3 regions of the Pseudomonas sp. YJ42 genome follow, and region 2 is predicted to be linked to each of the others. Evidence: riboswitches for the same ligand, from Rfam matches in the RefSeq annotation. Region 2 holds a riboswitch; each other region holds the start of a gene.

Region 1 (2,263 bases), 1.9 Mb from region 2:
CGGCAACTCGCCTGTTTCGTAGCCCTCAGCCTTGAGACGCCGCAGTATCGCGAGCAAGGATTGCGGTACGTCCAGGTTGTCGGCACCAATGTTGTGCCGTCCCGGCGGATGGTTGTAATAGATGATGGCGACACGCTTGTTCTTGTTGGCCTTGCGCTGTAACCGCTGCCAGCGATGGATCCGAGCGGCGAACGCTTCGATCCGGGACGGCAAGGGCTGGCTGAAACCAAAACGGATACCGGAATTCGGATCGATCTGCGCCGACTCCCACGCGGCCAGCACCATCGGCTGGCTGCTGCCCTGCAGCTCCGGCATGGCCAACTGGTAGTGGACCTTGTCGCGCCCGAGCCCGTCACTGGAGAGCTGCCAGGCGCTCTCGTCACGGTCATCCAAGCGCAAGGCCTTGAGCACAGGCACATCGAGGCGCTTGAGTATCTCGGTGGCCTCTTCTCGCCCCTCGCCACCGCCGAGCACGAAATCCTGCAGCACGACCACCGCCGCCAGCGTCGGATGCGCACCGCTTTCGAGCCAACGCAGCGCCTGCAGGGTGCCCTCGCCCCATCCAGCGAGCAGGCTGACGCAGGCGATATCACGCTGTTGCAGCGTCTGGCAGAGCGCGTTGTTGAGGTCGGCGTCGCCCCGGCGATCGGCACGGCCATGATCGATCACCGCGACCATGCTGTCGCCGCGCCAGACGAGCTCAGATGCGTTGAGAGTACGCCCGTCCTGGTAGAAGCGTAGCGCTGGACGCGGCTCGGCAGGCATGATCCGCCTCGAACCATCGTCGGACAGCCAGCTCAGCAGGCGCGCGATGTTATCGCTCCCACCGGCAATCCAGTAGCTACGCGCCTCGATCCACCCGGTCTGATCGGGATTGGCATCGCCAAGCTCGCGGACCCAGCCGGCCAGATCCTCGCCGGGCTTTTCTGCGCCGAGACGTGATGCCTGTTCACGGTCGCGGAACACGGGCGTGCCATCGATACGGCTCATCGCAACCAGCCCCTGATCGCTGTGCATGATGTAACGATCACCGGAGCTGTACCCCTCGATCAGCGGCCGCAAGCGCTCCACCTCGGACCCGAAGACGCCGACAGCGAGCAGCGTGCCTCCGCCCTGGAGCCATTCGGCTATGCGGGCATCATCCATCTCGCTCAGCTGTTCCGGGGTCCGTGCATCGATGATTTCGTCCGGTTGGCGCTGTTTGAACAGGGCCACCGCCGAGGCGAATTCAGCCGCGCTGTACTGCGAGATGATCGCCTTAACCTGCCCGCCCAGGGCGGGAGGAGCGAGCAGCAGCGAAAGCACCAAACCAGCCCAGCGGAAAACGATAGACATGCCCACTCCGTCTCGAGACGCGCGGGCGGCAGAACGGCCGCACAGCCTGGAACAGGCGCAAGGCGTTCTGAGGATGTCGCCCACCGCGACAATTCCTTGGGGAGTACGGGCTGGTATCGGGCTTGGCCGAAGGTTCGGCTCTACCGTTGCGGGGGCAGCATCAGCTTGGTACTGATTTCCCATTTAACCCGAACCTTGATCCGGGCACCGCGCACTCCATGAAGACAGCCGCTTGGCGGCTGAAGGCGCGAACCTTACGCGGCGCACCCGACAAGATCAAGCAACAAACCCTAGCCGCTGCAGGCACCCTCGGAACTTAGATGCGACGGCTTGCTTGATGGTGGCTAGACTTCGAGGGGATCAGTCATATCGGGGCGGCTATGAACGACGACAAGCAACCAAAACCACTCACGTTTCGGCAAATGCTACAAAGCGTTCTGGCTGGCGCGCTCGGTGTGCAGAGCGGAAAAAACCGAGAAAGGGATTTCAGTCAGGGAAAACCGAGCCACTTCATTCTGTTGGGTGTCGGCTTCACAGTGGCGTTCGTACTGATCATCCTCGGCGTGGTCAAGCTGGTGCTGTATCTTGCCGGTCTGTGACAGCCCCGGCACAGGTACCATGCTTTATTGGTGACTGACCCAGAAAACCGCCGTTGCGACGACTAGAATTATCAGGACGAAAATAGCGGTGGCATCCGCCACGCTGTCATTACCGCGTTGATTGGACTGCTCTGACACGGCTGCTCTCCTTGTTATCGGGCTCACGTTGCTTGCAGTTAAGACCACGCCAGCGAGTCGCTCAAGCTCACCGCTTCAAATGCCAATAAAGCAGCGTTTCGTTCTAAACATATTCCCAAACATCACTTTTGCGCATAACCGCTAGCTGGTATCGTGCCGCCCTCCCTGAATGGGTGCGCGGCCGTGCGCGC
Region 2 (2,263 bases):
ACGACCAACTGATCCATGACGTCGCGGTACAGAACCTCGACGTACTGTTCGCCATCGACCGCGCCGGCCTGGTCGGCGAAGACGGTCCGACCCATGCGGGCAGTTTCGATCTGTCCTATCTGCGCTGCATCCCCGGCATGTTGGTAATGACCCCCAGCGACGAGAACGAGATGCGCCGCATGCTTACCACCGGCTATCACTTCGAAGGTCCCGCGGCGGTACGTTACCCGCGCGGCACGGGCCCGAATGCAGCGATCGAGCCCGGACTCGAGCCGCTGGAAATCGGCAAGGGTGTGGTGCGTCGCCAAGGTGGCAACGGCGAAGGTCGCCGGGTCGCCTTGCTGGTCTTCGGTGTACAGCTGACTGAAGCGCTGCAGGTTGCGGAAGCGCTCGACGCCAGCGTCGTCGACATGCGTTTCGTCAAACCACTGGACCAGGCGCTGGTGCGGCAGATGGCCGACAGCCACGACCTGCTGGTGACGATCGAGGAAAACTCCATCATGGGCGGGGCTGGCAGTGCCGTCGGCGAATTCCTCGCCGCCGAAAACCTGCAGAAACCGATCCTCCATATGGGCCTGCCCGATTACTACGTCGAGCACGCCAAGCCCGCCGAGATGCTCAAGGAATGCGGCCTCGATGCCGTCGGCATCGAAGCCGCTATCCGCGCGCGACTGGCCCAGCTCTGAGGCTGCTTGAAGCGGCGTTGAGTTCGTCATCAGACGCCGCCTGAGGCCATCTGCGGCGTAGAGGACGTCTCGGCAATATGGCGAGGTGCGCACGAACTCGCCGTCGCGCCTGCCCAGCCCCTGCAAATACCTGATCGAACCACGGCAGCCGCCTTCTCGTTGCACAGGACGCGCTCGGCTACGAGTGCTTTGCTTGTATTTCTCGGGGACAGCCCTTATGGTTCCCGCGATTTCTAATCCGCCCAGGTGTGCGTGACCGCAAGGTCCGCATTAAACGGGAAGCCGGTGCGCTCACATGTGCAAGGCCGGCGCTGCCCCCGCAACGGTAATCGACCGTGATCCGCTGGATCACCGCCCGCTCAACCGCCACTGTGCATCGCATGGGAAGGCGAGCCGGGTGCGTGTCGAAAGCCCGGAGACCGGCCTGGCGGATTCGACTGGTGTTGCGGAGGGCAGCACCGTCAAGCGCGGCTGTCTATCCTTGCGCTTGTTCCTGCCCTCCTCAAAAGCGCTGATCTTTTGAGGATGATTCTGATGAAACTGACCCGTCTTGCGTTGGCTGTGGCACTGCTGCCGGCTTCCCAGGCATTTGCCGATACGAACGTGAGTGACAGCTATCAGTTGCCAAACATGCTCGTTACCTCGGCGCGCCAAGCCGAACCTCGCGCGCAGGCCACCGCCGCCAACACGGTATTCACTCGTGATGACATCAAGCGCTTGCAGGCAAGAAGCGTCCCAGAGCTCCTTCGGCGCGTACCTGGCGTTAGCGTTTCTACCGCTGGCGGGCTGCCGTCACTATCCGTGCGCGGCACCGGAACGGCTCAGACCCTTGTTCTGCTGGATGGGCAGCGCATCGCGTCTTCAACCAGCGGCATTGCCCGGCTCGATTATCTGGCGATAGACAATATCGACCGTGTAGAGGTTGTTCGCGGCCCGCGCTCGGCACTCTACGGCGCAGACGCCGTCGGCGGGGTAATTCAGATATTCACCCGAAGCGGAAGACCAGGCCTGCACCCAGAGGTGCGGCTAGCGGCCGGAAGCGACCACACGTTCCAGCGCAGCCTGAATCTGTCTGGCGGCACCCAGCAGACCCGCGTCAATCTCGGGGTCAGCCTCGATGAGCGTGAGGACTTCGATATCACCCGGGACGAGCGTGGCGCCGACCGCGATGATGACGGTCAGCGCACCAAAGCCCTGCACCTGAAGCTCGACCATCAGATCGATGCCAACTGGAAAGCCGGCCTGAGCCTCAACGACCAACGCGGCGAGAACGAATACGACGACGCCTACGAGTTCGCCCCCGGCGCACCTCAGGACGAATTCCGCGTCAGCAGCTACAGCGGCTACCTGGACGGGCAGTTGAGCGAGGTCTGGAACAGCCGTCTGGAGCTGGGGCGCAGTTTTGACCGCAACCGCGCAGTGGGCTCAGCCTTCAACGACGGGCTACTGGAAACCACGCGCCATTCCGCCGCCTGGATTAATCGCCTGCGACTGAACGAAAGCCACCAACTGAGCCTCGGTAGCGACTGGTACGAAGACCGCCTCGACGCAACCACTGCCTACAAAGAAGACAGCCG
Region 3 (2,263 bases), 850 kb from region 2:
GTTCGGGCTGGTCTGCCTTAGCCGCTGCGTGACCACCTGCACCTGCTCATCGGTGACGAGCCCGTCTTTGTGCCGCCGCGGGTGCGTGGTGTTGAGGCCGATGATCAACACTTCGTCGTTCTCGAACGTGGGCTCGAGGTCGTCGCCGAAGTGCCGCCGGTAGTTTCGATAGGGCATCAAGAAGCGCGCAAAAACGTTATACAGCGGAATATCGTGATTGCCCGGGATCACTAACGTTTCGGCAATACCATGGCCGTGCAGACGCTGGACGAAGGCCTGTGCTGCAGCGAACTGCGAAACTCTGGCACGCTGGGTAATATCGCCCGAGAAGATCAACAGATCGGCCCCGTGCTCCTTCACATGATCTTCCATGGCTTGCACCACGCCCGGTTGCTCGGTGCCGAAGTGAGTGTCGGAGATCTGCACGATGGTCGTCATTGGCTGGCGTCTTCTCGTTGGGGCCGGTGGCGGATGGGCATTGTTGCATTCGAAGCCGTTCAGCGTCCGGCGTTCCGGTAAATCTCCAAGAAGGGTATTCAAACCTGCCGCAGAGCTACTCGCGCGCGCTTCCAGTTGCGCTGCGTGGGGCCTTGGACTAACCTCCGCGCTGCTTCAGGTGCCCCCTGGCAAAAAGCCAGAAGGGTGAAACAGGGAAGCCGGTCCATTCTTTGGAAGATTCCGGCGCTGCCCCCGCAACGGTAGGCGAGACAGGAAACCGCTCATAGCCACTGTGCCACAGGCATGGGAAGGCGCGGTTTTTCAGGGTGCCACAGGCATCCGCTCGCGAGCCCGGAGACCGGCCTGTCGCATTCCACGGCAGTGCGGCGGGCGCTGATCGGGGTGCGGCTGCCTGCACCTGCACTCCTTTCTTTGCGATCTCCGTCTGCCTTTATCGACTATTTGTCGTGCGGCGGGCACGACGGAGACCTGAACTTGATTCGCACGTCCTTTACCGCCTCTGCAGCCTGCGCGCTGCTTGGCTGTTCTTCGCTGTCTTTCGCCCAGACGCTTCAGCCGGTCAACCTCAATGAACAGGTGGTCACGGCGACCCGTACCGAACGCTCGTTCAGTCGCATCGCATCAAGCACCGTGATTAGCCGCGAAGAGATCGAGCGCAGCCAGGCGTCCAGCGTGCTCGATCTGCTGCGGGGACTTGCTGGGGTGAGCGTTTCAGCCAATGGCGGACGCGGCAAAACCTCGTCGGTGTATATCCGCGGCACTAGCAGCCAGCATTTACTGGTCCTGGTGGATGGCATCAAGGTCGGTTCGGCGACCGCTGGCGGCGCATCGCTGGAGAGCATTCCGGTGGAACAGATCGAGCGTATCGAGCTGGTGCGCGGGCCGCGTTCGAGCCTTTATGGCTCGGAGGCGGTCGGCGGTGTGATGCAGATTTTCACTCGCCAGGGCGATGGCGATGGATTCAGGCCCTATCTCTCGGTTGGCGCAGGCAGTCGCTCCAGTTTCAACGGTACGGCGGGCATTTCCGGCGGGCAAGGTGCTGGCTGGTTCAATCTTGGCGTTGCCAGCGAATCCACTGACGGCACCAATTCCCGCGCGTATCGCACCACGGCCCCTCGGGCGTACGAGGCGGATGCTGACGGCTACCGTGAGTTATCCGGCTCGCTAAGAGGCGGCTACCGGTTCGACAATGGCCTGGAACTGGATGGCAGCTGGCTGCAGGTCGAGACCCACAGCGACTACGACTCGAGAGTCTCCTCGGGCAACAGCGGCCGCTTCGCCTACAGCGACGGTGGTCAGCAGGTCGTGGGCGCCCGCGCTCGGTTCACGCCGATCGAGCCCTGGCTGGTGACCCTCCAGGGCGGGCACAGCGAAGACAACAGTGATAACCACCGCGACGGTGAATTCTTTTCACGCTTCGACACCGAGCGAGACACCTTAGGCTGGCAGAACGATTTCAGCATCACCGACGAGCAGTTGCTCACGCTTGGTTTCGACTATCAGCAGGATCGCATCGACGTGAGCGATGCCTATGCGATCGATTCGCGTGATAACAAGGGCGCCTACCTGCAGTACCAGGCCCGCTTCGGTCGACATGGCCTGCTGGCCGGTCTGCGTCGCGATGACAACGAGCAGTTCGGCAGCCACGACACCGGCAATCTGGGTTGGAGTTACGATCTTCGGGACAACCTGGTGCTCAGCGCGTCTTACGGTACCGCGTTCAAGGCGCCGACGTTCAATGACCTGTATGCGCCGGATACGGGCTTCACCGCAGGCAATCCGGACCTCACGCCCGAGGAGTCGC

What was found. A riboswitch is a leader RNA that binds a small molecule or an ion and turns the genes downstream of it on or off. The one in region 2 is predicted to bind cobalamin.
Region 1: it holds a riboswitch for cobalamin, as region 2 does, so the genes downstream of both, ACL0K2_RS02870 (cobaltochelatase subunit CobN) here and ACL0K2_RS16945 (TonB-dependent receptor domain-containing protein) in region 2, are expected to answer to the same signal.
Region 3: it holds a riboswitch for cobalamin, as region 2 does, so the genes downstream of both, btuB (TonB-dependent vitamin B12 receptor) here and ACL0K2_RS16945 (TonB-dependent receptor domain-containing protein) in region 2, are expected to answer to the same signal.

Annotation. Positions count from the first base shown of each region.
Region 1 covers NZ_CP178378.1:672,695-674,957, forward strand. The annotation lists gene ACL0K2_RS02870 (cobaltochelatase subunit CobN) at 1-1,335, opposite strand, end outside; cobalamin riboswitch at 1,426-1,562, opposite strand; gene ACL0K2_RS02875 (DUF2970 domain-containing protein) at 1,716-1,934, shown strand.
Region 2 covers NZ_CP178378.1:3,688,900-3,691,162, reverse strand. The annotation lists gene dxs (1-deoxy-D-xylulose-5-phosphate synthase) at 1-686, shown strand, start outside; cobalamin riboswitch at 914-1,129, shown strand; gene ACL0K2_RS16945 (TonB-dependent receptor domain-containing protein) at 1,221-2,263, shown strand, end outside.
Region 3 covers NZ_CP178378.1:4,541,576-4,543,838, forward strand. The annotation lists gene ACL0K2_RS21060 (metallophosphoesterase family protein) at 1-438, opposite strand, end outside; cobalamin riboswitch at 598-820, shown strand; gene btuB (TonB-dependent vitamin B12 receptor) at 937-2,263, shown strand, end outside.